4 regions of the Kitasatospora sp. NPDC032757 genome follow, and region 4 is predicted to be linked to each of the others. Evidence: riboswitches for the same ligand, from Rfam matches in the RefSeq annotation. Region 4 holds a riboswitch; each other region holds the start of a gene.

Region 1 (7,622 bases), on a different contig from region 4:
CGGAACGGTGCGACATCATGCAGCGGTAGCCGTTGCGCTGGGCCAGCTCGACGGCGTCCAGGGTCTCGGTCAGCGAACCGATCTGGTTCACCTTGACCAGCAGCGCGTTGGCGGTGCCGGTCTCGATGCCCTTGGCCAGGCGGGCCGGGTTGGTGACGAACAGGTCGTCGCCGACCAGCTGGACCTTGTCGCCCAGCTTGACGGTCATGGCCTTCCAGCCGTCCCAGTCCGACTCGTCCAGCGGATCCTCGATGGAGACCAGCGGGTACGAGGCGACCAGCTCGGCGTAGTACTCGATGAGCTCGGCGGAGGTGAGCGCCTTGCCCTCGAACTGGTAGGCACCGTCCTTGTAGAACTCGGAGGCGGCGACGTCCAGCGCCAGCGCGATGTCGCGGCCGGGCACGTAGCCCGCCTTCTGGATGGCCTCGGTGATGAGGTCCAGGGCCTCGCGGTTGCTGTCCAGGTTCGGCGCGAAGCCGCCCTCGTCGCCGAGGCCGGTGGAGAGGCCGCGCTCCTTCAGGACGCCCTTGAGGGTGTGGTAGACCTCGACGCCCCAGCGGACGGCCTCGGAGAAGGACTCCGCGCCGATCGGGGCGATCATGAACTCCTGGATGTCGACGTTGGAGTCCGCGTGCGAGCCGCCGTTGAGGATGTTCATCATCGGGACGGGCAGCACGTGCGCGTTCGGGCCGCCCAGGTAGCGGAACAGCGGCAGGTCGCTGGCCTCGGAGGCGGCGTGCGCGACGGCCAGCGAGACGCCCAGGATGGCGTTGGCGCCGAGCGAGGACTTGTCCGGGGTGGCGTCCAGGTCGAGCATGGCCTGGTCGATCAGGCGCTGCTCGGTGGCGTCGTAGCCGACCAGCTCCGGGCCGATCTGCTCGATGACGGCCAGGACGGCCTTCTCGACGCCCTTGCCGAAGTAGCGGTTCTTGTCACCGTCGCGCAGCTCCAGGGCCTCGAAGGCACCGGTGGAGGCACCGGACGGGACAGCGGCACGACCGGTGCTGCCGTCGTCGAGGCCGACCTCGACCTCGACCGTGGGGTTGCCACGCGAGTCGAGAATCTCACGGGCTACGACGACATCGATGGACGGCACGAGGCATCTCCTAGCGGAAGCAGGTTCGCCCGACGATGGGCGCTGTCGGGCGAACGATTGCGGAGTCGTTACGACCAGAGCCTAACCGCACGGGCTCTCGGGGCCACGCTGACCTCGGTCCCGTCTCAGCGTGTGGCCCTGCTACCCCCCGGTAGTTCACCTGGTTGCCCCACGGAAGGCAACCAGATGCGGACGAAGGGGGTCGAATCCGGCCCCCTTCGTCGAATCACCGTGAAGACGGGGCCGCTCAGCCGAGGTTGAGCACCTGGCCGGGCAGGATCAGGTTCGGGTCGGAGCCGACGGTGCCGCGGTTGCCGTCGTACAGCGACTCCCAGCCGCCGGAGACGCCCTGGGTGGCGGCGATGCCGGCCAGCGTGTCGCCGGACTGGACGGTGTAGCCGTGGCCGGCGTACTGCTGGGCGGCCGGGGCACTCGGCGCGACCAGGGCGCTCTGGGCGACCGGCGTGCTCTGGGCGGCACGGGTGTCCTGGCTCGCGGCCTGACCGGCGTACTGCTGATAGACGCTCGGGTGGCTGGTCCAGTACCAGGCGCCGTTGTTCTGGTACCAGTACACCTTCGCCTCGGCGTCCCAGCCGGCCTGGCCGGAGAAGCCCGGGGCCTGGGTCTCCTGGTGCGCGTACGGCTGGGTCTGCTGCTGGGCGTGCGACTGGGCGGCGGGCTTCTGGGCCGGCTTCTGGGCGGGCTTCGGCTGGGCCGGCTTCGGCGCGGCGGGCGCGGCATCCGTGGAGGTGTCGACCGAGGCCGGTGCACCGCCCTTGCTCAGGCCGGCCTTCTGCGAGCAGACCGGCCAGGCCCCCGGGCCCTGCGAGGCGAGCACCTTCTCGGCGACCGAGATCTGCTGGGCCTTGCTGGCCTGGTGGGCCTGCGGCGCGTACGAGGTGCCGCCGTACGCCTTCCACGTGCCGGAGGTGAACTGCAGACCGCCGTAGAAGCCGTTGCCCGTGTTGATGCTCCAGTTGCCGCCACTCTCGCACTGGGCCACGGAGTCCCAGGTCGAGGCGGGGGCAGCCGCGGCGCCGGTGGCGGTGAGGATCGGCATCGCGAGTCCGACGCCGGCCACACCTGCGACGGCGATGGCCTTCTCGGCCTGGGTACGACGACGGTGACGGCCAGTTCCAACGAACAGCATGAAGTGGTCCCTCTCCGCACGCCTGCGAGGTGAGCTGTCGGGTTCGGACCGGGAGGTGGCCCGGCCGCGTCGCACGGACTTTCTGCCCGCGCGAGCGGCTTCACCCCAAGCCGTGGAGGACGGCAACAAACCTGGTTCCCCCGCCCCTGCCCAGGGTCTGGTCGGTTTCCCGTGACACGGCGGGCAGGATTCGGCGTCCCGCGCACGAGGTCCGCAGCTGCGAACTCCACGGAGGGTAGACAGATCCTCTTACCAATCACAAGCTCATATCGCCGATATCACACAGAAATTACGGTGCGTGATCGATCGTCCACCAACGGAGGCGATATGTCCGGGTTGATGATGGTTCAACCCCCCTGTCGCGGCGTGTCGGAGACGTCTCGTCAGAGTGTCGGATCCTCAGACCGTGACGCTCACGTACCTGACGGCAGGTCCGCGGAGGGTTTGTCAGCTTGCGACGGACTTCTTCTCCGGACTGAATTCGACCGGAAGCTCACGGAGGCCACGCATGATCAGACCGCCCCGCCAGCGCAGATTCTCCGGGCTTTCGGCCAGACGCAGATCGGGCAACCGGGTGAGCAGGGTGGCCAGCGCCGCCCGGCCCTCCAGCCGGGCCAGCGGGGCCCCGATGCAGTAGTGGATGCCGTGCCCGAAGCCCAGGTGCGGGTTGTCCGTCCGGGCCAGGTCGAGGGTGTTCTCGTCGGCGAACCGCGCCGGGTCCCGGTCCGCCGCCGCGAGCACCACCAGCACCGGGTCGCCGACCGGGATCTCCACCCCGCCGATGGTCAGCGGGCTGGTCGCGAACCGCCAGGTGGCCAGCTCCACCGGCCCGTCGTAGCGCAGGAGTTCCTCGATCCCGGTCTCCAGCAGGGCGCTCTCGCCGCGGGCGACGGAGTCCTGCAACAGCGCCCGCTGCTCCGGGTTGCGCAGCAGCGCGTAGGTGCCGTTGCCGATCAGGTTGACGGTCGTCTCGAAGCCGGCGAAGAGGAGGATGAAGGCCATCGCCGCGGCCTCGTTCTCGGTGAGGTGCTCGCCGTGGTCGCTGGCCCTGATCAGACCGGAGATCAGGTCGTCGCCGAGGTCCGCCCGCTTGCGGTGGATCAGCTCCGCCAGGTACGCGCGAATCCGCTTGACCGCCCGCCCCACACCGCCGCGCTGGCCCCCTCCCTGGCCCGGCCTGGTGTGGCGCACCATCATGCCCGCCCAGTCCCGGAAGTCGTCCTGGTCCTCGGCCGGCACCCCGAGCAGGTCGCAGATCGCGTAGATGGGGAGGGGGAAGGCGAACTCGTGGATCAGGTCGGCGCTGCCGCGCTCCGCGAAACCGTCGATCAGCCGGTCGGTGAGCTGCTGCACCCGGGGCTCGAACTCGGCCACCCGGCGGGGCGTGAAGGCCTTCGACACCAGGCGCCGCAGCCGGGTGTGGTCCGGCGGGTCGATGTTCAGCAGGTGGGTCATCAGGTCGGCCTGACGTTCGCCCGGGATGCCGACCCTGCCGGTGCGGTGGGCCTGCTCGCTGTGGTGGACCGGGTTCTTGGAGAGCCGGCTGTCGGCGAGCGCCTGCCGGGCGTCCGCGTACCTGGTCACCAGCCAGGCCTCCACCCCGCTCGGCAGGGTGGTGCGGTGCACCGGCTCGTGCTCCCGCAGCCACGCGTACGCCGGGTACGGGTCGGCGGCGAAGTCCCAGGTGAAGAGCGGCGGGCGGGCGGAATCGGGCTGAACTGGCATGCCTCGACGGTATCCGGTGGGGATCGGCGCGGTTCCCTGCCGGGCCGGTCGGCCGGCGGGGCCGCCGTTCCCCTGCCGGGCCGTTCGGCCGGCGGGCCCGCAGGGAACGTGTCGGCCGTCGGGCGCGGCGGGGTCGGTTCCCGGCCCGCGCTCGGCGGGTTCGGTTCCCGGCCCGCGCTCGGCGGGTTCTCGGGCGTGGCAGGCGTGAGCCTGGTCACCTGAGGGGTAATCCCTGTTGCGGAGGGTCAGGACAAGCCTACGATCCTCCGCAAAGCAACACGTGGGCGCCGGTGCGGAGCCGCCCACCAGGGAGGAGCGCACCATGCGGGTCACCGGGGCAGTCGTGGTCATCGCCGTACTCGACGGCGGGTCGGGTGCCGACCTCGCACGCCGCTTCACCGCCGCCGGCGCCGTCGGCGTGCTCGTCGCCGACCAGCGGGAGGGCATCGCCGAGGACCTCGCCGCCGAGCTCGACCGGCCGGGCTGCCCGGTCGTCGGCGTCTGCGGCGACATCCGCCGGCCCAGCGACGTCGCCGCCCTGGTCGACACCGCCGAGAAGCACCTCGGACCGATCGACCTGTTCTGCGTCGCCGGGCCGGACGGCGAGCGGATCGTCTCCCTCGACGAGCTGCCCGACCACCTCGACCTGGAGCGGCTCGCCGAGCTGCTCGCACTGGTCGGCGAGGCCATCGGCGAGGTCGTGGTCCCGCAGCAGCGCCGGCCGGTGGAGGACGTCGCGACGGTCTGACCCGGCCGTCCCGGGGGCCGGCCCGTGGTCGGTGCGGGGCGGCCCCGAGCCGGTACGGAGGCGGCCCCGAGCGTGTGCGGGGGCCGCCTCGCCCGGTACGGTCCTCAGTCCTTCGGCTTGAGCCCCTCGGCGGCGCGGACGGCGTCCCGGTACTCGCGCGCGGCCGCCCGCAGCGCGGCGTCCACGTCCACCCCCGCGTCGTGCGCCCGCTGCGCCACGGCGAGCACCAGCCTGCCCGCCGACTCGGCGGTGAGCTCCGCCGGCAGCTCGTACGGCGCGTCCGGCACGCCCGCCACCCCGGACCGGCGCACCCGCGACACCAGCTTCGCCGCGTACGCCAGCGACGGCAGCCCGGCCGGCACACCGTCCAGCACCGACTCGCGATCCGACTTCTCGGCCGCCTTCAGCGTCTCCCAGTTCGCCTCCACCTCGGCGGCGCCCCCGGCCTCGGTGTCCCCGAACACGTGCGGGTGGCGGTACATCAGCTTCTCGACGATGTCCCCCGCCACGTCGTCGATCGAGAACGCGTCGGTGGGGTGCTCCTCGGCGATCCGCGAGTGGAAGAAGACCTGGAGCAGGACGTCGCCCAGCTCCTCGCGGAGCGTCCCGCGGTCCCCCTCCTCGATCGCCTCGACCAGCTCGAAGGCCTCCTCGACCAGGTACTTCACCAGGCTGGCGTGGGTCTGCTCGGCGTCCCAGGGGCAGCCGCCGGGCGAGCGAAGGCGGTCCATCACCGAGACCAGGTCCAGCAGGCGCGCACCCGGCAGGTCGTACGAGCCCGGCAGCACCTCGATCTCGGGCACCTCACCCGCGTGCTCCACCGCGAGGCGCGCCAGCGCGTCGGTCAGCCCGGGGTCGCCGTCCGGGCTGCCCAGCCAGACCGTCGGGCCCGCCCCGGCCGGCTGCTCCGCCGGCAGCCCGGTCAGCAGGCGCGCCAGCGCCGGCGCCGAACCGGGCGGCACGACCTCCACCTCGACCCCGGCCTGCCGCACCGCCGCCAGCTGCGGATTCCCGGCGTCCCCCGCCAGCACCCGCCCCGCCGACCGCAGCGCCTCCCAGGCCGGCCACGCCAGCAGACCGGGGGCCACCCGGTGGGTGGTGGTGAGCAGGATCAGCTTCGCGCCCGGAGAATTCGTCACACCCCGAACCTACCCGCCCCCGACCACGGCCCGCTTCCGCGCTTCCCCGGGGGCGTCCCGGCGGTCAGGCCGGGCACCGCGGCCCACGTTCCCCGGCGCCGGACCCCACCCGCGCACCAAAGGTCGGCCCGGCCGACTTCCTGTGCACAGTGCCCCTCCCCCCGCGGGCCGGCTCAGGGGGCCAGCCAGAGTGGGGTGTCGGGGAGGAGGGCGACCTGGGCCGGGTCCCAGGTGCCGTAGCGGGGGTTGACGTGCAGGTGGAGGGCGTTGGCGGCGGCGGCCAGGGCGCGGCGGACGATGGCGTCGCCCGCCGGGGTGCCGGCGTTCCGTCCGGCTGCGGCGGCGAGGCGGGTGATGCCCAGCCGGCGGCGGTAGTAGTCGTCGATCCCGCTGCCCGGTACGCCCCGGGCGGCCAGGACCCGGGCGAGCGGGCCGGCCCCGCCGTACCTGTCCTCGTCGGCCGCGCGGGCCGCCGCCACCTCGGCGCTGCCCACCCCCGGCCCGCGGTCGGCCACCGCGCGGGCGACCACCACGTCGAGCACCAGGTCGGAGACGGCCCGCCGGGCCGGCCCGTCCGGCTGCTGACGGGCGTCCGCCGAGGCGCCGCCGGCCGCGTGCCGAAGCTCAGCGACCCGGGCCTCGACCGCGCCGACCGGGATCCGCCGGCCGTCCATGAGCGCCGCCGTGCCCGGCGTGAGCCCGTCGCGCCCGCACGCGGCCAGCGCCGAGGCGGCGAGCAGGGCGCCCGCAACGGCGGTCCGACGGTGCATGGCTGGTCTCCGGGGTGACGGCGGCGCGCGGCGGGGTGTTCCGGTCGGAGGCCGGGCGTTGTCCCGAGGGTAGGGCGGGCACGGCCCGGTCGCGCGGACCGTGGCCCGAACGGGTCACCCGCACCCAGCACACCGGCCGTCAACCCTGACGATCGTCCAGGTCGCCCCCTTACTTTCGGGTCGGGCGGCCACCCGCCCGCCGCTCCTACTGTCCTGGCCATGAGGCACATGGTCAGGAGAAATGCGGTCAGAACGACGGGCACCCGGGTGGCCGTCGCCGTGGTGCTGCTGGCGGCGGGCACCGGCGTGGTCGGGTGGCTGGCCCCGGCGCGCGGCAGCGAGGGCGCTCCGGTCCGGGTGGTCGACGGCCCCTCCGCCACCGGCTACCGGCGGGTGGCGGACGCCGTCGCCGACGCCCCGCACTGGCTGGCCTCGCTGCTGGAGCCCGCCACCGAGGCCGGTCTGCTGGTCCTGGGCCTACTGCTGGCGCTCTGCTGGTGGACGGCGCGCGGCCGGCGGGCCACCGACCTGGTCGCGGGGGCTGTGCTCACCGGTCTCGGCACGGTGCTCGCGTACGGGGCGAGTGAGGTGCTGAAGGTGGTGATCGACGAGGAGCGCCCCTGCCGGGCGCTGCTCGGCACAGCAACGGCGTCGGCACGGTCGGCGGTCGCCGAATGCCCGCCGCCGGGCGACTGGTCGTTCCCGAGCAACCACGCGACGCTGGCCGTCGCCCTCGCGACCGGCCTAGTGCTGTTGCGCCCGCGGTGGGGCCTGCTGGTCGTCCCGGTCGGCGGCCTGACGGCCGCGCTGCGGGTGGCCGCGGGCGTGCACTACCCGCACGACGTGGTCGCCGGCGCCGTCCTGGGCGCAGCCGTCACGGGCGCCGTGGTCGTCGCCCTGCTGCCGCTCGCGACGACCGCGGTGGCGGCGCTGGCCGGCGTGCGCGTCCTGGGGCCCCTGCTGGTGGGGCCCCAGCCGCCCGTACCCTCCGCGT
Region 2 (7,622 bases), on a different contig from region 4:
GCCCGGGTGTAGATCAGCGCCGGACCGTCCGGGAAGCGCGAGTTGCGCATCGCCACCTCGCCCCCCGGGAGGGCGGCGAACTCGACGCAGTTGCCCTGAGAGTTGCTGTGCAGGCTCTTCTGCCAGACCACGTCCTTGAGGTCCGCAGCCGCCATCCCGTTGTACGCGTCGTACGTGTTGTACATAGAAATCTCCCGAAGAGCTCCGGAGTGGTCGTCCAGCTCGGCGCCCCGGCGCACAGCCGAACGGCTGGGCCGGCCCCGTACCGGCCCGGCACAACGCCTCACTTGACGTGATGATAGCTCCAGTGCACGTGCATCAGCACGGGACGTTGCAGGTGCACGGGCCGTTCGCCACCAAACTGCAACTCTTCACGACCCCGCCACCTGACGGCACGTAAGCGGACATAGCCGACTGAATCGGCAAGCCGCCGATAACCGCCCGTAGGCGGCTCCCCGCTGAATGTTGATCTTCGAACGCCGGGAGTCGCACCCCCGTGACCCTCCGTCAGACGCCTCGCCGCCTGTGAGACATCTCACGCGCCGGGGGTGCAACGCGGGGGCCCGTCAAGCACGTCTAGGAAGATGTCCGTGGCCACGCGGGGATTTGGCAGCGTATGTCCGTTTTTCGGGCAAGCGGCCTATCCCGGTTCGGCAGCCGACTGCAGGCCGGGCGCCCAGATGTCCTACGATCTCCGCCATGAGCACCGCAGCCATCCCGGGCGCGCCACTGCCCGTCCGCACCCCAGGCTCCCGTGCGCGGGGGCGCCACCGCCGCCCCGAGCGCCCCGAGATCCCGGCCGGGTCCCCGGCCCTGGTGCTCGCGGTGCCCGCGACCGCCGGGCCCGAGTCCCGTTCCGTCGTCGAGGAACTGCTCTCGATCGTGCGCAGCGAGCAGAACGGCGTGCAGACGGCGGCCGGCTACCTCCCGGGCGACGTGAGCGAGGGCGAGTCCGCCGGCAACGAGCACACCGTCGCCGAACTGCTGGCGCACGCCGCCCAGGCGGGCCTGCCCGCTCCGGTCGTGGTGCCGCTGCTCCCCGGCCCGCACGGGTTCCTCGCCGACCTGCACGCACTCGCCGCCGAGTACGGCGCCCACGTGACCGACGTGCTGGGCCCGCACCCGCTGCTGGCCGAGGCCGTCCACGTCCGGCTCTCCGAGGCCGGGCTGGCCCGCGCCGACCGTGCCCGGCTGTTCGCCATCGCGACCGCCGCGGACGGCGTGGTGCTCACCACCGTCGGCGGCCAGGAGGCGGCCGATGCCGCCGGGATCACCGGCATGCTGCTGGCGGCCCGCCTGGCCGTGCCGGTCGTGCCCGCCGCGCTCGACCTGCCCGGCTCGGTGGCCGCGGCCGTCGCCCACCTCCGGGAGATGGGCTCCCAGAACCCGGCGCTGGCCCCGCTGGTGATCGGCCCGGAGGCGGACTCCGAGCTGCTCGCCACGGCCGCCGAGGAGACCGGTTGCCCGTCGGCCGCGCCGCTGGGCGCGTACCCGACGGTGGGCCAGCTGATCGCCTCCACCTACCTGGCGGTACTGCCGGCCGCCGACCCCGAGGCGACGGCCGAGGAGGCCGCTGCCGAGGAGGGTGGCGGGCGGCACGCCGCCCAGTAGCGGCCCGCCGTAGCGGCCCGCAGCACCAGCCCGTACGAAGGGGCCCGGAACGCATCCGTTCCGGGTCCCTTCGGCCGTCCCGCCCGTCCGGTCAGCCGCCCACCCGGGCGGTGGGCGCGGCGGCGTCCCGGAGGCGCAGGGCGGGCAGTTGCACGGGCCGGGACTGCGCGGCGAAGTCGGCCACCGGCGCGGTGCTCGCGTTCCACTGCGGCTGTGCGGTGCCGCCGCCGTCCGCCTTGCGCACCTGGAGCACCTCGGACTGTCCGGCCCGGCGCAGCAGGATGTTCCCGGGCGGCCCGGACTCCGGGTCGACCCAGAGCTCGTTGCCGCCGAACTCGCAGTCCAGCACCAGGATGTCGTCCGGCTTGCCGTCGGGGGTGGCCCGGAATGCGACCCCGGCCCGCCGGTAGCCGGTGAACCGGCTGCGGCTGAAGGTGACGGACTCCCCGGCGAGTTCGTGGTGCGCGGTGGCGACCGCGAAGTCGCTCCGTCCGGCGGCGTCGATCAGCAGCCCGTCGAACAGGCTGCCCTTCTCCCGGCCGAGCGAGTGCAGCAGCACTCCCCCGGCGGCGTTGCCGTGCAGCACGCTCGCGGTGTAGTCGAAGTCGTTCAGGTAGGCGCCGTGCTCGATGCCCCAGCCGCCGTTGTGGTAGGCCGCGAACTCGGTGACCACGTGATGGTGCTGGGCGTTCAGCCAGACGAAGATGCCGTCCTGAAGGTTGTTGTGGGCCAGGCAGCGCTGGAAGGTCCAGACCCCCTCGCTGTTCTCCGGCCACTCGAAGCCGGACGCCCCGTTGGCGCCCTGGACGCCGACGGCCACGCAGTCCAGCGCCTTGCCGCCGGTGCCGGCGCCCAGGTTGAAGCCGGTCAGCCGGTAGGCACGCGGATTGGGCTCCAGCACGGTGCGGGAGGCGACGCAGGACTCGTAGACGATGTCGTCCGACGGCCGCTGCGGGGTGCGGGTGTCCAGCGGGCCGTCCCACCAGTAGGCGTCCTCCCAGGTGTCGTGGCTGATGCAGCTGCGGAAGGTGATGCCGTGGCTGGCGTGCGGGACGTAGGCGTGGTTGCCGGCGTCGCGGACCACCACGCCCTCGACCACGGTGCCGCGGGCGGCGTCGCCGAGCAGGTGGAAGTGGAGCCCGTACCGGCCGAGGACGGGGGCGGTGACCGGCGCGGAGCCGTCCGGTCCCTTCCAGCTCTCCTCGGTCTCGGCGCGCGGGCCGACCCAGCGCAGGGCGGCGTGCCGGACGTCCGCCCGGCGGGAGCTGGTGACGTGGACGTGCGCCCGGCCCGCGGCGCTGCCCTCGACCCGGACGCTGCGGGTCAGGTTGAGCACCTCCGCACCGACCGTGACGCCCCCTCCGGCCGACACCCGCGGGTGGGCGTACTTCAGCGGCGCCCCCAGGGTGACGGTGGATCCGCTGACGGACCGGACGGGGACGAGGTCGTAGCGGGTGGAGAAGCCCTCCTCGTCCGGCGGGCCGGTAGGGGTGACGGCGAGTTCGTCGCCGGGCTGCCAACCGGCGGGCGGGGCGGCCAGGGTGACGGTGGTGTCGCCGGCCCGCAGCTCGCCGGCGGCGCGGACCCAGGCCGTCCTGGCGGCGCCGTCCAGTCGCAGGTACCCGGCGCCGGTGACCCAGAGGCCGACGTCGGTGTCGACCACCTTCATGCCGTCGCCCTGGAACCGCTTCTCGTCGACGGCCGGGAAGCGCAGGGTGTGCACGGCGGCGCCGTCGGGGGCGAGGGCGAGGATGCCGCGGACCTCCACGTTGCCCGCCGAGGCGAGGGTGACGGTGCGGTCGGCGGCGAAGGTGAGCGTGCCCGACGGCTCGACCAGCAGCGAGGCGACGGTGGCGTCGGTGTCGAGCAGCACCTTGTCGGTGATCCGGACGGCGCTCTGCGGGCCTGGTGTCCTGCCGCCCCAGCCGGCCGGGTCGGACCAGCGGCGGCCGCCCTGGTCGACGGTGGGCGCCGCGGCGGGCTGCCCGGGTGCGGCGGGGGTGCCGTCCGGGGTGCCGGCGAGAGGCGGCGCCCCGTGGTCCATCCCCGCCGCGTCCGGGTCCGCCCCCACCGCGCCCGGGTCCGTCCCGTCCGGGTGCGTCGCCGCCGCGTCCGGGCCGCCCAGCGAGCGGCGCAGGATCTCCTCGCCGCTGACCGCCGCGAACACCGTGCCGACGGCGAGCCAGCGCAGCATCGTCCGGCGGCGTACGGGAGTTCGGGGATCAGCGGGCAGAATGTCCGGTCTGCGCCGTTTTGCCCCGCGGTACACCCGGCGACGCCCTTCCGCCGGCCGACCGGCGTCCGGCTCCTCGTCCATGGCCATCGTTGCGTAGCCCTCCCCCCAGACGGCTGCGTCAGTCCTGACCCTCTGAAGCATAGGCAGTTGCGTTGACCCCGACGGGCGTTGCGCGAAACCGGTCATTTCTGATCATGGTGGACAGCCATACGGCACGCGTTCCGTAAACCGTGACGAGCGTCACACATGTTTGCGGTTTGAACTTAAGTCTGCTTAACGTGCTCCCCGTTCGTGGCCACACGGACCCAGCTCATCCGCAACGCCGAGTCCTGCCGTCGGGTGCGCTGGCAGCGCAGAAACGCACCACGGCAGGAGCGGGGGAACCACAGGTAAGTCGCCCCGGACCGGTCCGCGTACCGGTTCAGGGCTAGGGGTGAAGCCGCGTCCACAGCGCGGCCGGGCAACTCCAGCCCGAATCCGACAGCTCACCTCGCAGGCGTGGGAGAGGACCGCATCTTCATGCTGCCCACCAACGGCACCCGCCTGTCCGGCCGTACCCGTCGCGCGATCGCCACCCTCGGCGTCGTCGGCATCGGCCTCACCGTCCCCTGCCTGACCACCGGCACCGCCTCCGCCGCCTCCGTCGCCACCTGGGACAAGGTCGCCCAGTGCGAGAGCACCGGCAACTGGAGCATCAACACCGGCAACGGCTTCTACGGCGGCCTCCAGTTCACCAACAGCACCTGGGCCGCGTTCGGTGGCACCGCGTACGCGGCCCGCGCCGACCTCGCCACCAAGGACCAGCAGATCGCGATCGCCGAGAAGGTGCTCGCCGTCCAGGGCCCCGGCGCCTGGCCCGTCTGCTCCGTCCAGGCCGGTCTGACCAAGGGCGGCACCCCCGCCGCCGTCGACACCACCACCGCCGCCAAGCCCGCCGCGCAGACCCCGGCCCCGGCCGCCAAGCCGGCCACCCAGGCGCAGCCCCAGGCCGCCGCCAAGCCGGCCGCGCCGAAGGCCGACCAGGCCCCGGCCTCCGCCGACTCCGCCAAGCCGCAGGGCGGCCACGACTGGTCGCAGAAGTGGCAGGACAAGGCCGCCTCCAACGACTACACCGTGGCCGCCGGCGACTGGCTCGCCTCGATCGCCGACAAGAACCACGTCCAGGGCGGCTGGGAGCGGCTGTACGAGCTCAACCGCTCCACCCTGACCGACGGCCCGCACGTCATCTACCCGGGCCAGCACCTGACCTTCGGTGACCGCGCCAAGGACCAGGCCTCGGACGAGTCCGGCAAGAACTTCGACTGGTTCAACCGTTCCTCCGGCAACTCCGGCCAGGCCGCCGCGGGCACCGCCGCCGCCAAGCCGGCCGCGCAGGCCCCGGCCGCCCAGGCCGACACCCAGGCGCCCGCGCAGGCCGCCACCGGCAGCATGGCCGCCGCGGTCGCCTTCGCCGAGTCGAAGGTCGGCCAGGCGTACGTCTACGGCGGCACCGGCAACGGCGGCTGGGACTGCTCCGGCCTGACCCAGGCCGCGCTGCGCGCCGCGGGCATCTCCGTGCCGCGCGTCGCCGCCGACCAGGCCGCCGCCTCCACCCACGTCTCGCTGGACGCCCTCAAGCCGGGCGACCTGCTGTTCTGGTCCAACAACGGCCAGGACTCCGGCGTGTACCACGTCGCGCTCTACATCGGCGACGGCAAGTACGTCGAGGCCGCCAACCCGAGCTCGGGCGTGCGCACCCAGACCATCGCCAACTGGGCCCCGGACTTCGCCGGCCGGGTCTGACCCGCAGGTGCGGCTCCCGAGCCGCACCCTACGCCGCAGCCCCCGGGGAGAGTCTGGTCGCTCCTCCCCGGGGGCTGCGGCGTGTCCGGGCCGTTCCCGCCGGGCGTGCGACGCGAATCGTCGGACGCACCCCGGGCCTGCCCGCCGACGGCGGCGAGCGGGGTGGCGAAGACCGTGGTGGAATCGGCGCGCAGCGGGCATGCTGCTGCTTCGCACCCGAGAAGGAGTCTCCATGGCCCAGATCACCGTCACGCTCGACGCCAATCTCGCCATCGACGTGATGATGCTCGCCGGTACCAAGAACCCGCAGGACGCCGTCGAGCTGGTCCTGCGCGACTACCTGGCCCGGGGCCGGCGCACGGAGAACCGGACCGGCGACGCCGCCGACGACCGGCGGGTGAGCCCGGACCGCCCGATCGCCCAGGACGGCTGAACAACGCAACGACCGGGGCCCGGAGAGCAATCCGCTCTCCGGGCCCCGGTCGTTGTCGTTCAGCGGGCGCCGGCGCCCGTGGAGCCGCGCATCACCAGCTCCGGCTGGAACATGAACTCCCCGCGCTGGGCGGCGTCCCCGCCCACCTCCTCCAGCAGGGCGTCGACGGCCGCGGTGGCCATCGCCTCGACCGGCTGGCGGATGGTGGTCAGCGGCGGCTCGGTGAACGCTATCAACGGCGAGTCGTCGAAGCCGACCACCGAGACGTCGTGCGGCACCAGGAGCCCGCGCTGGCGCACCGCGCGGATCGCGCCGAGCGCCATCATGTCGCTGCCGCAGACGATCGCCGTGCAGCCCTTGTCGAGCAGCGCGCCGGCCGCCGCATGCCCGCCCTCCACGCTGAACAGCGTGTGGTGGACGAGCGCCTCGGCCTCCTCCTGCGTCTTGCCGAGCACCTCGCGCATGGCCGCCGTGAAGCCCTCGATCTTCCGCAGCACCGGCACGTACCGGCGCTGCCCGACGGCCAGGCCGATCCGCTCGTGGCCGAGTTCGGCCAGGTGCTGGACGGCCATCCACATCGCGGCCCGGTCGTCCGGCGAGATGAACGGCGCGTCGATCTTCTCGCTGAAGCCGTTGATCAGTACGAACGGCACCTGCCGGCCGGTCAGCCGGGCGTACCGGTCGTGGTCGGCGGTGGTGTCCGCGTGCAGGCCGGAGACGAAGACGATGCCCGCCACGCCCCGGTCGACCAGCATCTCCACCAGTTCGTCCTCGGTGGAGCCGCCGGGCGTCTGGGTGCAGAGCACCGGCGTGAAGCCGTGCCGGCTCAGCACCTGCTCGATCACCTGCGCGAGCGCGGGGAAGATCGGGTTGCTCAGCTCCGGCGTGATCAGCCCGATCAGGCCCGCACTGCGCTGGCGCAGCCGGGTCGGCCGCTCGTAGCCGAGCACGTCCAGCGCCGCCAGCACGGTCTGCCGGGTGGTGGCGGAGACGTTCGCCTTGCCGTTGAGTACGCGGGAGACGGTGGCTTCGCTGACCCCCGCCTGCGCCGCGATGTCTGATAGTCGCGCCGTAGTCACGGTCCCAGAGCCTATTGCAACCACGTCAGACCGCCCACCAGTCGGTGCTGTCCGGAGCGAGCACCGTCTCGCCGCCGTCCACCACGGCGTCCGTGGAGGAGAGCAACAGGCGGCCGGGGGCCGGTATCCGGACCGGCTCGGCGGTGGTGTTCACGGTGCAGACGAAGGAGCCGCGGCGGAACACCAGGGTGCCCTCGGGGCTGTCCAGCCACTCCACGCCGGTGCCGGCGCCGAGGTCGGCCTGCGCGCGGCGGACGGCCAGCGCGCTGCGGTACAGCTCCAGCGTGGACGTCGGATCGCCGGTCTGCGCCTCGACGCTGAGCTGTGCCCACTCGGCGGGCTGCGGCAGCCAGCTCGGGCCGCCGGCCACCGGGCCGAAGCCGTACGGGGCCTCGGTGCCGGACCACGGGATCGGGACGCGGCAGCCGTCGCGGTACCCGTCCTGGCCGGCCTGACGGAAGAACGACGGGTCCTGGCGGAC
Region 3 (7,622 bases), on a different contig from region 4:
GCCGGCTGTGACGGGCCGAAGCGGTCGAGACCGGGGCCGCCGACCGCTTCGGCCCGCCACCGATGACCCGGCGGGCAGCGGGTCACATGTGGGTGCCGCCGTCGATCCGGATCTCGGTGCCGGTCACGAAGGCGCCGTCGTCCGAGGCCAGCATGGCGATCACGCCGGCCACCGTCTCCGGCCCGGCGAAGCCCTGGCCGAGGGCGGGGGAGAGTTTGGCGAGCAGGCTGAAGTCGGCGTCCTCCGGCAGGCCGGGGTTGTTGGTCATGCCGCTGTCGATGCTGCCGGGGGCGACGCAGACCGCGCGCAGTCCCTGCTTGGAGTACTCCGACGCGATCGCGTGCGTGAAGGACTGGATACCGCCCTTGGTCGCGGCGTACGCGGCCATGTAGGGGTGGGCGAAGGTCGCGGAGGTGGAGCTGAAGTTCACCACCACGCCCTTCCCGCCGGTGAGCAGGGCGGGGAGCGCCTCGCGGGTCATCAGGAACGTGCCGGTCAGGTTGACCGCGATCAGCTTGTTCCAGAACTCCAGCGTGGTCTCGTGGGTGTGCGAGGAGCGCAGGATCCCGGCGGCGTTGACCAGGACGTCCAGCCCGCCGAGGCTGGCCACCGCCTCGGCGACACCCGTCCGGACGGCGGCCTCGTCCGAGATGTCCAGCACTGTGATCGTCAGACGGTCGGCGGTGCCCGCGGCGGCCGCCCGGTCCAGGGTGGCCTTCAGGCCGTCCTCGTTGACGTCGACCGCGACGACCCGCCCGCCCTCGGCGAGGATCCGGTGCACGGTGGCCTGGCCGATGCCCGAGCCGCCGCCGGTGATCAGGACGTTCCGTCCGCTGAAGCGCTCCATGGTGGTACTCCGTTCGTTCGTGGTCTCGCGACCTCGCATGACACGGTACGCCGAAGTGGCACAACGTGCCAATAAGGCTCAACGTGCCACATCGACACTCCGTGTCCCGCGCTGCGCTGCGCTGCGCCGACGTGACCGGCTGCGCCACCGCGACCCGCCGCGCCAGGCCGATGCCGCGTCACCGCGACCCGCCACGCCATCACGGCACGCCGCGCCGAAGTGGCACGTTGCGCCACCGCGCCCGCCCGCCCGCGTACGCTGACCACCGTGACCGGACGCCCGACCCTGAACCAGCGCCGCCGTGACGCCACCCGGCTGGAGATCGCCCGCAACGCCGCCGAACTCTTCGCCGAGCGCGGCGCCGACGCGGTCACCGCCGAGGAGATCGCCCTCGCCTCCGGCATCTCGCTGCGCACCTTCTACCGCTACTTCTCGGTCAAGGAGGACGCCGTCGCCCCGTTGCTGGCGGCGGGCGGGCAGCGTTGGGTCCTGCTGTTCGCGGAGAGCTCGGCCGAGCTGCCGGTACGTGAGGCGCTGGAGCGCTCGGCGGTCGAGTCGCTGACCCCGTCCGACGACCCGGCCGTCGAGGCCATGCACTGGACCCGCGACCTGCTCCGGGACCCGAGCCTGGCCGACGTCTGGCAGCGGGTGCACGGCGACTCGGAGGAGCGGCTGCGCGAGGTGATCGCCTCCCGTTGCCCGCACGGGACGGACGCGCTGGAGATCCGGCTCGCGGCGGCGGCCGCGACCACCGCCATTCGGGTGGCGTTGGAGGAGTGGGCCTTCTCACAGGCCCCGACCGCCGGCCCGGGATCGCCCCAGGAACTGGGCGCCCGCTGCATGCGCGAACTGACCGCAGGTCTGCGCCTCTGGGCGCTCGTCAGCTGACCGGATGCCAGTTCACCGGGTGCCAGTTCACCGGGCGCCAGTTCACCACCGGCACCGGCCCGTGCCCGTACCACGGCCCCTGCGCCACCGGCCAGGTGCGCCACGGCCCACCTGCGCCACCGAAAGCCTCGCGCCACGCCCGGAGCGCCCGATGCGCGCCCGCCCGCATCACCCGCCGCCTCGCCGCGTCGCACCTCCGCACGCCCCCACGTCATACTTCCGGACCCCGTCCCACCCGCGGATCCCCGCTGGTCGGCGGGTTCGGAAGGCCTCCGTGGCCCGCTAGGCTTGTTGACCGAGCCTCGGCGACGGCCCCCGCTGCGGACGGGGAACCGGGGCGGCCGTCCCGAGTGTCCTGGCAACTGGCCGCCGATGGTCGGGGCAGGGGACGTACGAGGCGTGGGAGCAAGTAGGACATGGGTCTGACGAGCCACAAGGTGCTGGCGCTGACCGTCTTGATCGCGGTCGTGATGATGGCCGGCACGGTCTGGCTGTGGCCGAGACTGGCGAAGCAGACCTGGCAGGCGGTGTTCGGCCGGATCGGCGCGCTGCTCGCCACCCAGCTCACGGTGCTCGCCGCACTCGGCCTGGTGGCCAACAACTACTTCGCCTTCTACAGCAGCTGGGACGACCTGCTCGGCACCGGCGACTCCGGCCCGGTGGTCATCCAGAACAAGGCGGACGCCTCCGGCCGGCTCACGGTGGAGACCATCGGCCACGCCTCCGTCCAGGGCGGCGGTGCGCTCGGTCGCGAGCCCAAGCAGTCCGGCGAGATCCGCGAGGTGCGGATCGACGGGGCCACCACCCGGCTCTCCACCGAGGGGTACGTCTACCTGCCTCCGCAGTACTTCCAACCGGAGTACGCGCAGCGGCAGTTCCCGGTGGTGATCGTCAGCACCGGCTTCCCCGGCATCGCCAAGAATCTGGTGACCCGGCTGAACTACCCGGGCGCGGCGCTCAAGCTGCTCCAGGAGGGGAAGATGCAGCCGACCGTGATGGTGCTGGTGCGTCCCTCGCCCGCGCTGCCGCTGGACACCGAGTGCGAGGACATCCCGGGCGGCGCCCAGTCGGAGACGTACTTCACCAAGGACGTCCCGTCGGCGCTCCAGGCGAGCTACCGGGTCTCCGCCGACCCGCGGGCGTGGGGCTTCATGGGCAACTCGACCGGCGGCTACTGCGCGCTCAAGCTCGCCATGCGGCACCCGGAGGTCTTCCCGACCGCCGTCTCGCTCTCCGGCTACTACCAGGCCGCCGACGACCCGACCGTCCCCGACCTCTTCAAGGGCAGTCAGCAGCGTCGCAACGAGGCCGACCTGATGTGGCGCCTCAAGAACCTGCCGCAGCCCAGGGTGTCCGTGCTGCTGGCCGGGACCAGGGAGGGCGACGGCAACTACCGGCGCGAGACCGAGGCGTTCGTGGCCGCGGTGCAGAGCCCGATGAAGGTCTCGTACAGCATGCTGCACACCGGCGGCCACAACTTCGAGACGTGGAGCAAGCTGCTGCCGTCCTCGCTGGAGTGGCTCTCGCAGCACCTCCAGGTGCCGGGCCAGCCGGTCTGACGGGCCGCCGGTCCGGCCGGTCCGGCAGGTCCACCGGCTCAGAGCACCTGCTCAGAGCATCGGATCAACCCACCTGCTCAGCGCACCTGCTCAGGCCACCGGCTCCAGCGTGCCCGTGTGCAGCTCGCCGACCCGGCCGCCCTCGCCCTCGTATGTCCAGAACGCACGCACCGTCAGCTTGCCGAGGTCCATCACGTGGCTGACGGTGATGCCGCTCTGCTCGGTCCAGCTGACGAAGTACAGCTCCGGGCCCACCTCGGCGACGTGCAGCGCCACGTCCTCCCACTGGCCGGCCGACTCGCCGAGGCCTTCCCAGCGCAGCCGCTTGCCGTCGGCCGAGTAGGCGTTGCGGAAGGCCGCGCCGTTGTCGACCTGGAAGAGGTAGGTGCGGCCGGCGAAGGCGGGCAGGGGCGCGGTCATGGCGGGACGGGTCCTCGTCTCTCGTCTGGGCGGTACGGCACTGCGGGTGGAGCTCCAACCTATCCGACGGGTGACCTCGGCGGCGGCCTTGCGGCCACTCCCGCCACGGCACAGGCCGCCACGCCGCCCGCCCGCCGGGTGTGACACCGGCACATGGGCGGCCCGGCGGCCCGGCCGTACCGTGCAGCTCCGGCCCACCGGGACGTGGGCCTGCCCCAGCCCGCCCTACGGCCCACCGGCCCGACCAGGGAGCCGCCGATGCCCGCCACCTCGCGCCTCACCACCGGACGCCCGTCCGACAGACGACCGCCCACCACCCCGCGCCCCGCCGCCCGCCGTCTGTCCGCCGCCCTCACCCTCGCCGCCCTCCTCCTCGGCGCGCCCCCACCCGCATCGGCGGCCACCGCCGCCCCCGCCACCGCGTCCCTCACCCTGGAGGCCGGCTTCCCCGCCCCCGGCAACGGCTGGGCCAAGGTCGAGCGCTATCTGGACACCACCACCGGCTTCCGCGCCGAGCAGTACCCGCCCGGCGGGCGCGGTGACCAGGACGGCGCCCGCCGCACCTACTTCGGCGGCGTCCGCCAGCCCTACTCCGGGCGTTTCCTGCTCTACTCCGCCGCCGGCTGGGACACCGGCAGCCGCGCCACCCCCGTCCTGCTCGTCCACGGCGCCAACGACAACGCGGACCGCGCCTGGGCCGACCCGAGCGAGAGCGGCACCTGCGGCGCGTCCGCCTGCCCCTCCACCGGGCTCGCCCAGTACCTCGCCGGCACCGGCCATCGCGTCTTCGCGATCGGGTTCGCCCACAAGCAGGGCGACAACCTGCTCCAGGCACAGGCCGTCGGCGACGCGATCGCCCTGATCCGCGCCCGGCTCGGGGTGCCCCAGGTGGACGTGGTCGCGTGGAGCAAGGGCGAGGTCGCGGCCCGCGCGTACGTGTCCTCGGTGCGTCCGCCCTGGGGCCGGGCGTACGCGGGTGACGTCCGCCGTCTGGTCACCCTCGGCGGGCCGAACGGCGGCCTGGACTACGTGTACGCGCACGGCTGGGCGTTCTCGCTGGCCACCTGGCCGGCCTGTGGCGGCACCGCCAACGTGCCGTCTCCGCACCTGTACATGACCTGCTATGGCACCTCCACCGCCCAGCCCTGCCTCGGGGTGCTGCCCACCGGCGGGTACGACTGCTACCCGGGCCAGCGCCAGCTGCTCGCCCGCTGGGACGCCACCTACGGGGTGGACGGCTCCGCCCAGGACTGGTGGACGACGTACTACGGCGGCCAGGGCTACTACACCTCCGGCCAGGGCATCCAGGCGGCCATCGACGCCGGCTCGCTGATCGGGCCGCTCCAGCAGGCGGGCGTCCCGGCGGCGGTCCGCACCTACCTGCTGGCCGGCGGCTCGGCCGACATCCCGGGCGTGCTCAACGAGAACCGCGGGCCCAGCGACGGCATCGTCCTCACCCGCAGCGCCCTGGACACCACCGGGGTCGGCACGGTCGGCGGCACCCGGCTGCTCACCGGGCTCAACCACCTGGAGCTGGCCTGGTCCCCGGACGCGATGAGCCAGGTGGACGGCTGGCTCGGCTGACCGGTCGGCCGGCCCGCACCGGCCGAGCCCCCGTACCGTCGTTGATCGACTTCACTGTGAGCCGCGCGAGAACACCCCTCGTCGAGTTGTCGGCCCCCGGGGGACCTGCCTAGCCTGCACAGGACGTCCGCTTCGCGGATCTCCGCCGTCGGGACGCCGAGTCCTGTCCACCCGCCGGCCGGCAACCGAGCGCCACAGCGGACGGGAGCGGGGGACCCAGGTCAGTGCCCGGCCCGTGCGCTCCCCGCGCCCGGGCCGAGGCTAGGGGTGAAGCCGCTTCACGGGCGGCCGGGCAACCTCAGCCCGAACCCGACAGCTCACCTCGCAGGCGTCGCAGAGGACACTGTCATGCAGAAGCCTGCCCGGCGCAGCGCGCCGCGCCATGCCCGCCCCACCCACCGCGGCCGCAACGCCGCCTTCGCCGTCACCGGCACGCTCGCCGTCAGCGGTGCCGGACTGCTCGGTGCCCCGGCGGTGAGCGGGGCCCAGGCGGCCGCCGCGCCGACCGTCACCCAGGACAAGCTCGGCCCGGCCACCATGGTCGCGGGCAGGTCCGCCGCCCCCTCGCCGCCGCCCGCCCCCACGGCGACCCTCTCGCTGAGCGTCACCAGCACCGCCCCCGCCCCCGCCCCCGCCCCCGGCGCGCCCGTCGCGGGCAAGAAGCTCACCTGGTCAGACGACTTCAACAGCCTCGCCCTGGGCTCCCGCTGGACCGCCGACAGGAGCAGCTCCTACCAATACGGCGATCACAATCCGAACGACAACAAGCTCGACTGGCTGAACAGGGCCAACGTCATCGTCTCCGGCGGCGTCGCCACCTTCACCGCCAGGCCGGGCACGCACACGCTGGAGAACGGCAAGCAGGCCTGGGACACCGGGCTGCTCACCACCGAGTACTCCAGCGAGGGCTTCACGGTGAAGACCGGCGACTACATCGAGACCCGGGTCAAGCTCCCGGCCGGCACCGGCGCCTGGCCGGCGCTCTGGACGTGGAACGGCACCAGCGGCACCCACGGGGAGATCGACTCCTTCGAGTACCACCCCGACAACCCGAACCTGCTGGAGCTGACCAACCACATCAACCCGGCCAATCTGTACTACACGGACGCCAAGGCGATCACGAAGGGCGGCTGGGTCACCATCGGCACCCACTGCGGGGCCGGCTCGGTCGACTGGTACGTCAACGGCACCAAGGTCTTCTCGGACGGCAAGGGCGTCGGCGCCAACTGGTCGGCGTACCCGATCCTCAACCTGTCCCTGAGCGCGGGGCAGTACCACCCCGCGCCGCAGGGCACGGCTCCGATCACCTTCGCCGCGGACTACGTCCGGGTGTACCGCTAGGACCTACGGCATGGCGGTCTGTACGACCCGGATCTCGAACGGCCGCTTGTTGTTCGCCTCGTTCCGGTCGTCGTCACTGCGCACCGCCACCCAGCCCCCGGTCAACGTGCTGGGGGCCGGGACGGTGGTGGCGATCCGGACCGGGATCAGTGCCGTCGCGGTCCGGAACCTCGCCAGCCCGGCCGGGAAGGTGCAGCGCACCCGGTGGCCGTTCTGGAACGCGTAGCAGTTCTCCGGGAGGAACGGGCCCTCGGGCGTCACGCCCCCGGGCAGGGTGATCACCACGGTGAACGGTGAGGCGGTCCGGTCCGGGCCGGTGTTGAGGACGCGGGCGCGCACCGTGGTGGTGCCGCCGGGTGCGGCGGCGTCCGGGTTGATGCGGAGCACCTTCAGGTCGGAGTCGGAGGTCGCAGGCCCGCCGGGTGCCGCGACCTCCGCCGCCGGGCCGCCGCCGGGCGCCGGACCGGCGCCCGGACACGCCCACGCGGGCCCGGCGGCCAGCGCCGCCAGCGCGCACCCCACTGTCAGTGACCTGCCGAAGAAACCCCGTACGGACCCACTGTGCGACATCGCCGCTCACCCTGCCCTCTGCGTTCCGGCGCCCCGCACCGTCGCGGGGCGCGTCCGCACCCAGCGTGACCGACCGGTCCGCCGCGGCCGGGGCAACCCGCCCTCGGGCCGCTCGAACGGGCGAACGCTTCAACGGGAAGACGGCCGGGCCGACCTCCCGTGCGCGAAAGCCCCGGTGATGCCGCGTCAGGGGGCCAGGACCTGCCCCAGCCGGGCTGCGATGTGGTGCATCACCGGCACCAGGGAGGCTGCGCCGGCCTGCTCCTCCAGTGCCCGGATCCGGGCCTCCGGGCCGGAGACCGAGAGCGCCGTCGGGGTCGGCGCGCCAGGCACCGCGAGGGCGATGCAGCGCACCCCGATCTCCTGCTCCTGGTCGTCCACCACGTAGCCGCGCTCGCGCGCCTCGGCCAGTT
Region 4 (7,622 bases):
CAGCGTCTCGTTCTGCCGCTCGGCCGCCTGGTCCAGACTGCGGGCCCGGGAGAGGTAGCCCTCGGGGTCGGTGGAGAGCATCAGCTGGACGGTCTGCGCCATGCCGCCGCCGCGGTACTCGGCGCCGGCCACGGTGGCGAGGTCGCCGCGCAGCTGGTTGAGCTCGTCCTGGGCGACGGCGACCTGCTGCTGGAGGGTGCCGGTCTCGTGCTGGAACCGCTGCTGGGCGTCGAGCGCCGCGTTGTGCTTCTCCGAGGCCTGCTCGGCCTCGTCGTAGAGCTGCTCGACCTGCGCCTTGATGTCCTTGCGGCTGGAGGGCGTGTCCGGCGAGCCCGGCGCGGCCTGGGCGGTGCCGCCACCGGCCAGGCCGAGCACGGTGGTGGCCGCCGCTGTCAGCACCAGCGCACGGGCGAGCGCGTGCGCTCCTGACAGCGGGGAACGGCGGTGCACGGCCATGCGACGGTGGCTCCAATCCTGCGGCCCGGCCCCGCCGCCGCACCGGGGGCGGGCGGCTCGTGAGCGGGAGTCCGGTGGCAGACGTTAGCGAGTCCGGGCGATCGAGTCCAAACCCCTCCCAACCAGAATATTTGACCCTCAATCGGACATCTGCTCGAGCCGCCGGAAAAGCCGCAGGCCCGGCCTCCCACGAGGGGAGGCCGGGCCTGTCGGGGCCGATGCGGATCAGACGCGCACGATGGCGGAGATCGGCAGCATGGTGGCGGTCTCGTACCGGACCACCGCGCCGGGCTTCGGCGCGTGGATGACCTGCCCGCCGCCCACGTACAGGGCGACGTGGCTGGCGTCGGCACGGTAGATGATCAGGTCGCCGGGCTGGGCGTTGGCGATGTTGGTGCCGACGTTGGTCCCGTAACCGGCCTGCTGCTGCGAGGTACGCGGCAGCGAGACGCCCGCCTGCGCATAGGCCCAGCCGGTGAGGCCGGAGCAGTCGAAGGAGCTCGGGCCGGTGGCGCCGTAGACGTACGGCGAACCGAGCTTGCTCTCGGCGGCGGCGATCGCGGCGGCGGCGCGCGAGCCGTTGGCGGCCGGCGCGGCGGGCTTGGCGGCGGCCGGCGCCGAGGACGACGCACCGAGGTCGGTGCGGCTGTTGTCGCGGGAGGCGCGGTCGGCGTCGGCCTTGGCCTTCGCCTCGGCCTTGGCGGCGTCCGCCTTGGCCTTCGCCTCGGCGGCGGCCTTCTCCTCGGCCGCGCGCAGCGCCTGGCGCTCCTGCTCGGTCAGCGTGTTGAGCAGGTCCTGGGCCTTGGCCAGCTTGCCCTGGACCTCCTCCTTGGAGGCCTTCAGCTGCTGGGTGGTGGTCTCAAGCTCGCCGAGCTTGGCCTGGGCCTCGTTGCGGTCCTGGTCGAGCTTGCGCTGCTGCTCCTGGAGGTCCTTCAACGCACCGGACTGGGTGCTGCTGGCCTGGGTCAGCGCACCGGCCTGGTTCAGGAAGTTGTCCGGGCTGGACGAGAGCATCAGCTGGACGGTCGACGATATGCCGCCGTTGCGGTACTGCTCGCCGGCGATCTCGGCGAGGCCGCCCTGGGCCTCGGTCACCGAGGCCTGCTGACGGGCCACCTGGTCCTGGAGCTCGCCGACCTGCTTCTGCAGCTCCTGCTGCTTGGCCTGGGCACCGTTGTACTTCTCGGTCGCCTGCTCGGCCTGCTCGTTGAGCTGGTCGACCTGCTCCTTGACCTGGTCCTTGGTCGGCGTCGGGTCGGCGTGGGCGCCGGACTGCGCAGAGAGGGCGACGGCAGCGGCGGCGACACCGGTCAGGATCGAGACCCGGGCGCGGCCGGCAGGCTTGGGACGACGATGGGACGCCACGAAGGCGGACTCCTTCTTCCAACGCCCGCCTACCGGGTGAGCTGACGGGTTCGGGCCGGAAGCGTGCCCTACGACGCCTCACCGGCCGTTCCAGCGGCCGACCTGGCGCCGATTCACCCCGGAGGAACATGGTTCCCCGGCTCCGCTCCACAGCGCCCCCGACTGCTGGGCTCCCCGTCGGACCGGTCTGCGACCCGTCCCGCTGCTTCACGAACTCGGCGGTAAACCCCCGCCGCCACCCAGGCTGGGTGATCGACTGTGCGGTGGTTCGAGGCACGACCCTAGTAACAGAACCGTGATCCGTTCAAATCCTTGTCAGAAAAAAGACGGAAGAATACCCAAGTTCATTTGTGAATATGACCCGGTGTGACCAGCGCCGTACGCGGAGCTGATCATTTCTCACATACGACCGGGAACGCCGACGCCACCCCCGCTCGGAGGTGGCGCGGATCACAGGGCCGGATCCCGACCCCTGGGCGTGTCGGTCCGTCAGACCCGGCGGATGGTGTTGATCTTCATCGCGTCGGCCTTCATCACCTTCACCACGTCACCGGTGTGCGGCGCGTGCACCACCATGCCGTTGCCGATGTACATCGCGACATGGCTGCGGTCGTCGCGGTAGATGATCAGGTCGCCCGGCTGGGCCTCGGCCAGCGAGGGCACCCGCGAGCCGACGTTGCCCTGCGCCTGCGAGGTGCGCGGCAGCGAGACGCCGGCCTTCCCGTACGCCCAGACCATCAGGCCGGAGCAGTCGAAGGTGCTCGGGCCGGTGGCGCCCCAGATGTACGGCGAGCCCTGCTTGCTCATCGCGTTGGAGACGGCCGCCCCGGCGAGACCGGAGGCCTGCGGCAGGCTGCCGAGGTCGGCACGCTCGCTACCGCGCGAGGCCCGGTCGTCCTGCTGCTGGGCGGCCTTCAGCGCGGCCCGGTCCGCCGCACTCAGCGAGTTCAGCAGGTCCTGGGCCTCCTTCAGCTTCTTGTTGACCTCGGCCTTGGACTGGTTCAGGTCCTTGGTCGTGGTGTCCAGCGAGGCGAGGATCGCGGCGGCCTCGGTCTTCTGCTGGTCCAGCCGGCGCTGCTGGTCCTGGAGGCCCTTGAGCGCGTCGGCCTGGCTGGAGCTGGCCTGCTGCACGCTGGAGGCCTTGTCCAGGTAGCCGGACGGGTCGGAGGAGAGCATCAGCTGCACGGACGGGTCGATGCCACCGGTGCGGTACTGCTCACCGGCCACCGCGGCCAGCCCGCCCTGAAGCTGGGTCATCTGGTCCTGGCCGCGTGCCACCTGGTCCTGGAGCTGGTCGGCCTGCTTGCGGAGCTGGTCGGCCCGCTCCTTGGCGCCGTTGTACTTCTCGGTCGCCTGCTCGGCCTCCTCCTGGAGCTGGTCGATCTGCGCCTTCACGTCCTCCTTCTTGGGGGACGGGGTCGGCGCCGCGTGGGCGGCGACCTGGGCGGAGAGGGCGACCGCGGTCGCCGCGGCAGCGGTGAGCACGGAGACCCGCGCGCGGCTCGGCTGCTTGGGACGGCGGTGGGAGGCCAAGTGACCGGCTCCTTCTTTTTACGGACTCACCCAATCGAGTGAGAATCCGGAAAATAGGTTTGACGCCAGACCCTAGTGAAGATCCAGGCTTTGCGCCACTCCCCCGTTGGCGTGAACTCCGCCCCGCCGCCATGACTTCACGAGATCGCCACAGCACCGCAAGCCCGGCGCTGACCAGGCGTCACCCCGTCCGGCGGGGCCCGGGACAGCCTACGGCCGGGCCAGCCGGTTCAGCAGCAGCACCGAGGCGACAGGGCGCGCACCCGCCTTGCGCACGCCCTCCGCAACCTCCCGGTCGGTGGAGACCACGACCACCGGCCGGCCCTGGGGCTCGGCCCGCACCAGGCGTCTGATCAGCTCGTCCGCCGTCTCCCCGGTCCGGCTGAACCGCACCCGGACCCCGCGCGGCGGCGCCATGATCACCGGTACGTCCAGGTCCTGGCCGTCGAACACACAGGTGACCTCCGCCTGGGTGCGCTGCGCCAGCATCGCCAGCCCGCCCAGCAGCCGGATCCGCTGCTGCTCCAGCGGCAGCGCCGGATAGCCGGTCTTGGTCACGTTGTATCCGTCCACCACCAGATGGACCTGCGGGATCGCCAGCAGCTGGTCCAGCAGCGCCGGATCGTCCTCGGCCAGCCCGCGCCGGGCCACGTCGTGCGGCGAGGCCGCGCCCGGCACCACCGCCTCCACCAGGTCGGCCGGCCGGATCTGGGAGACCGGCAGGGCCAGCTCCCGCTGGAGGCCCTGCGCCGACTGCAGCACGGTGTCCAGCAGCAACCGCAGCCGCATGTCCTCGACGCTGCGCCCCTCACGGGCCGACCGGCGGCCCTGCTCGGCGGCGTTCTCCAGCTCGGAGATCCGGTGCCGCAGCCGGCGCGCCTCGTTCTCGGCCGCGCTGCGCTCGGCTCCCGACTGCGTCTTCAGCGCCTCCAGTTCGGCGCTGAGCCGGCGGGTCTCGGCCTGGGCCCGGCGGGTGTCGCTCTCCAGCGACCGCACCTTCCGGCGCAGCGAGTCGGCCTCCTTGCGGACGTCCTCGGACTCGGTCCGCTGCCGGTCCAGATCGGAGCGCGCCGCGGACCGCACCTCGGCCAGCTCCGCCTGCAGCTTCTCCACCAGCCGGGCCGCCTCGGCGGCCGCGCCCTCGGCGCCGGCCCGCTCCGCCTCCTCGCCGGCCTCGGACACCAGCCGGCTCCAGCCCGCCGAACGCACCAGGTAGGCGGCGGCCGCGACGTCCATCGGATCGGCGGCCCCGGGCACGCTGCCGGACTCCAGCGCCTTGACCAGATCGGGCTGGCCCAGCCGCAGCCGCTCCGCTATCCGCACCCGGAAGGCCGGCTCGGACTCCAGCGCGGCGGCCAGCGCGGTGGCCGCGTACTTGGCCCGCCGGGCCGGAGTGAACTTGGCGTACTGGCGCAGCGTCTGCGGCAGCTCGCCCGGCGGCAGCCCGCCGAGCGCGTCCGCGGCGAGGCCGACCACCCGGCGGCGCACGCCCTCGGGCAGCGGCCGGTCGAGCTTCTCGGGCGCCCGCTCGGCGGCGTTCTCGGCGGCCGTCCCCGCCGCCGTCCCGTCGGCGCGGCCTGCCGCCGGCTCGTCACCGCCGGACTCCTCGGCGCCGGCCGTCCCGTCCGACACCGGGTCTCCGGCCGGGGCGGGCGCGGACGGGGCTGCCTCGGCCGCGTCCGGCGCCTGCGCGTCCACAGCGGGCTGCCGCCCCTGCGGCCCGGCGGGCTCCTTCGCTGCGTCCACCACGTCCTCGGCTCCGATCCTGTTCCAGCGGCACGGCCAACGGCGGCCGCCCTCGTCCTCACGCTCCGTGCGCTCTGTCTGTATTGTCCCGTGCGGCGGGCGGCCGTGCCCCGCACCGCCGCCCTCCGCACGGGCCGGGCATCAACCCTGCTCGGCGGCCTCGGCAGCCTCGGCGTCCTCGGCCCCGGGGCGGGCCACGAGCTCGACCTGGTCCACCGCGTTGCACCAGCGGCAGCGCACCGACTCGATGGTCTCGCTGAGCACCTCGGTCTCCTCCACCTTGGACTCGCCGGCCAGGTCGAAGTGGAGGAACTCGGTGACCCGGGCGGAACGGGTAACGTCGAAACGGGTCAGGTTGCCGCACAGGGTGCAGCGCCAACGCGTCTCGGCAGTCAGGGCGGGGACGGTCATCGGGGGTCCTCTCGGGTGGTCCCTGGGTGGGCTCAGGCGCTCCCCCCGGAGCCCCGGCATCGGCGGCGGGAGGCGGGAATGCCCGCCCCAAGCCTATTGCCTGAGGCAACCGTCCCGACCACCGGTCACAGCGATCGGGCGGCCCGGACGCGCCCCCGGGACAGGTCCGCGAACTCCCGCTCGCGGGCGACGCCAGGAGTCCGCGGACAACCCCTCGACCGGACAGGACGTAGCCCACCTGCCGTAAGCCCGGTGCCGCCCGTGCCGGGCGGAGGGATGCTTGGCCGCATGGCGATCCCGGTCCTCGACCACACCGGCGCGCGGGCCGGCCGCCCGGCAGCTCCCGTCCCGGCCGTCAGCTACGCGCTGATCGCGCTCAACACCCTGGTCTTCCTGCTCGGCCCGGCCGCCGGGCTCAACCCGCTGTACGGGCGCGGCCAGGACCGGGTCTGCGCGGAGCAGCGGTACGAGCAGCGCTGGGGCGCCGTCCCGGCCGAGCTGCTGGCCGGGCGCCCGCTGACCGCCGAACAGCTCGCCGAGGCCCCCGACCCGGTGCCCGGCTGCCCGGCCCGGCCGACCCCCGGCAAGCATCCGGCGCTCGCGGTGCTCAGCGCGCTCTTCCTGCACGCCGGCTGGCTGCACCTGCTGGGCAACCTGCTCTTCCTCTATGTCTTCGGCCCCACCGTCGAGGAACGGCTCGGCCGGGCCCGCTTCGCCCTCTTCTACCTGGCCGCCGGCTCGCTCGCCACGTACGGCTTCGCGCTGGCCGAGGCGCACTCGCCGGGCTCCACCCGGGTGCTGATCGGCGCCTCGGGGGCGATCTCGGCCGTCCTCGGCGCCTACCTGAGGCTGCATCCGCGCGCCCGCGTCACCACGCTCGTACCACTCCTGCTCTTCCTCCCGCTGCGGTTCCCGGCCTGGCTGGTGCTCGGTCTCTGGTTCGCCCTGCAGTGGTGGTCGGTGCACTCGGCCGGGCCCGGGGTGGCCTACCTCGTCCACGTCATCGGCTTCTCGGCCGGCTTCCTGTACGCCTGCACGGTGGCCACCCGCCCCCCGCGACGGTCCGGCTGACGCCCGATACCCTGGCCGCACCTCACAAAGGAGCCCGAACAGTGATCACCGCCATCGTCCTGATCAAGACCAGCGTCGACCGCATCCCGGAGATCGCCGAGGCGATCGCGGCCATCGAGGGCGTCAGCGAGGTCTACTCGGTCACCGGCGGCTACGACCTGGTGGCGATGGTCCGGGTGCGCCGGCACGACGACCTGGCCGAGGTGATCCCCGGCCGGCTGAACAAGGTCCCGGGCGTGGCCCACACCGAGACCCAGATCGCCTTCCGCACCTACTCCCAGCACGACCTCGAGGCCGCCTTCGCGCTCGGCCTCGACGAGTAGCGCTCAGCCCTCCCGCCGCGTGTCCACGACGCAGCGGCCGCCCTCGTTGCGGTAGTTCCAGGCCGCGCCGTCCGTGACCAGCTCGCGGACGGCGGTCAGGAAGCGCTCGATGTGCTCGTCCGGGGTGCCGGCGCCGAAACTGACCCGGATCGCGTTCAGGCTCCGCTCACCCGGCAGCGACGGCTCCGGCGCGCCGCACTCGGACGGTGCCACCTCCTCGTCGCCGAGCAGCGTGCGCAGCAGCGGGTGCGCGCAGAACAGGCCGTCGCGCACCCCGATGCCGTACTCGGCGGAGAGCGCGGCCGAGAAGTGCGAGCTGTTCCAGCCCTGGACGACGAAGGAGAGCACTCCCACCCGGGCCGAGCCGGCGCCGAACAGGTTGAGCACCTTGACCTGCGGGACCTCCGCCAGACCGGCATTCAGCCGGGCGACCAGCTGCCGCTCGCGGGCCTCGAGCGCGTCGAAGCCGGCGTCGGTCAGCGCCCGGCAGGCCGAGGCGATGGCGTAGGCGCCGATCACGTTCGGCGAGCCGGCCTCGTGCCGGGCCGGGCCGGTGTGCCACTGGACGGCCACCGAGCCGTCGGTCTCCCGGGCCACCGTACGGGTGGCGCCGCCGCCGGCCAGGTACGGCTCGGCCGCGTCCAGCCAGTCGGCCCGGCCGGCCAGCACGCCGGCGCCGAACGGCGCGTAGATCTTGTGCCCGGAGAAGGCGATCCA

The links. A riboswitch is a leader RNA that binds a small molecule or an ion and turns the genes downstream of it on or off. The one in region 4 is predicted to bind cyclic di-AMP.
Region 1: another riboswitch for cyclic di-AMP. It lies ahead of ACZ5WK_RS16235 (transglycosylase family protein); the one in region 4 lies ahead of ACZ5WK_RS06685 (C40 family peptidase).
Region 2: another riboswitch for cyclic di-AMP. It lies ahead of ACZ5WK_RS05480 (transglycosylase family protein); the one in region 4 lies ahead of ACZ5WK_RS06685 (C40 family peptidase).
Region 3: another riboswitch for cyclic di-AMP. It lies ahead of ACZ5WK_RS04455 (glycoside hydrolase family 16 protein); the one in region 4 lies ahead of ACZ5WK_RS06685 (C40 family peptidase).

Annotation. Positions count from the first base shown of each region.
Region 1 is NZ_JBVINN010000012.1:4,441-12,062, forward strand. Features, by position in the region: gene eno (phosphopyruvate hydratase) at 1-1,096, opposite strand, end outside; gene ACZ5WK_RS16235 (transglycosylase family protein) at 1,344-2,246, opposite strand; cyclic di-AMP (ydaO/yuaA leader) riboswitch at 2,252-2,419, opposite strand; gene ACZ5WK_RS16240 (cytochrome P450 family protein) at 2,694-3,971, opposite strand; gene ACZ5WK_RS16245 (SDR family NAD(P)-dependent oxidoreductase) at 4,294-4,719, shown strand; gene ACZ5WK_RS16250 (nucleoside triphosphate pyrophosphohydrolase) at 4,824-5,858, opposite strand; gene ACZ5WK_RS16255 (SurA N-terminal domain-containing protein) at 6,032-6,628, opposite strand; gene ACZ5WK_RS16260 (hypothetical protein) at 7,012-7,338, opposite strand; partial or broken gene ACZ5WK_RS16265 (phosphatase PAP2 family protein) at 7,229-7,462, shown strand; gene ACZ5WK_RS16270 (response regulator) at 7,622-7,622, opposite strand, start outside.
Region 2 is NZ_JBVINN010000002.1:537,812-545,433, reverse strand. Features, by position in the region: gene ACZ5WK_RS05495 (DUF397 domain-containing protein) at 1-185, opposite strand, end outside; gene ACZ5WK_RS05490 (sirohydrochlorin chelatase family protein) at 700-1,611, shown strand; gene ACZ5WK_RS05485 (hypothetical protein) at 1,703-3,805, opposite strand; cyclic di-AMP (ydaO/yuaA leader) riboswitch at 4,197-4,361, shown strand; gene ACZ5WK_RS05480 (transglycosylase family protein) at 4,346-5,629, shown strand; gene ACZ5WK_RS05475 (hypothetical protein) at 5,862-6,062, shown strand; gene ACZ5WK_RS05470 (LacI family DNA-binding transcriptional regulator) at 6,122-7,141, opposite strand; gene ACZ5WK_RS05465 (glycoside hydrolase family 13 protein) at 7,167-7,622, opposite strand, start outside.
Region 3 is NZ_JBVINN010000002.1:294,940-302,561, forward strand. Features, by position in the region: gene ACZ5WK_RS04430 (SDR family NAD(P)-dependent oxidoreductase) at 83-847, opposite strand; gene ACZ5WK_RS04435 (TetR family transcriptional regulator) at 1,115-1,735, shown strand; gene ACZ5WK_RS04440 (alpha/beta hydrolase) at 2,152-3,294, shown strand; gene ACZ5WK_RS04445 (MoaF-related domain-containing protein) at 3,385-3,714, opposite strand; gene ACZ5WK_RS04450 (esterase/lipase family protein) at 3,973-5,298, shown strand; cyclic di-AMP (ydaO/yuaA leader) riboswitch at 5,479-5,644, shown strand; gene ACZ5WK_RS04455 (glycoside hydrolase family 16 protein) at 5,647-6,639, shown strand; gene ACZ5WK_RS04460 (hypothetical protein) at 6,643-7,209, opposite strand; gene ACZ5WK_RS04465 (IclR family transcriptional regulator) at 7,396-7,622, opposite strand, start outside.
Region 4 is NZ_JBVINN010000003.1:248,254-255,875, reverse strand. Features, by position in the region: gene ACZ5WK_RS06690 (C40 family peptidase) at 1-456, opposite strand, end outside; gene ACZ5WK_RS06685 (C40 family peptidase) at 682-1,821, opposite strand; cyclic di-AMP (ydaO/yuaA leader) riboswitch at 1,832-1,986, opposite strand; gene ACZ5WK_RS06680 (C40 family peptidase) at 2,311-3,354, opposite strand; gene ACZ5WK_RS06675 (NYN domain-containing protein) at 3,565-4,986, opposite strand; gene ACZ5WK_RS06670 (hypothetical protein) at 5,242-5,511, opposite strand; gene ACZ5WK_RS06665 (rhomboid family intramembrane serine protease) at 5,800-6,582, shown strand; gene ACZ5WK_RS06660 (Lrp/AsnC ligand binding domain-containing protein) at 6,624-6,905, shown strand; gene ACZ5WK_RS06655 (aminotransferase class V-fold PLP-dependent enzyme) at 6,909-7,622, opposite strand, start outside.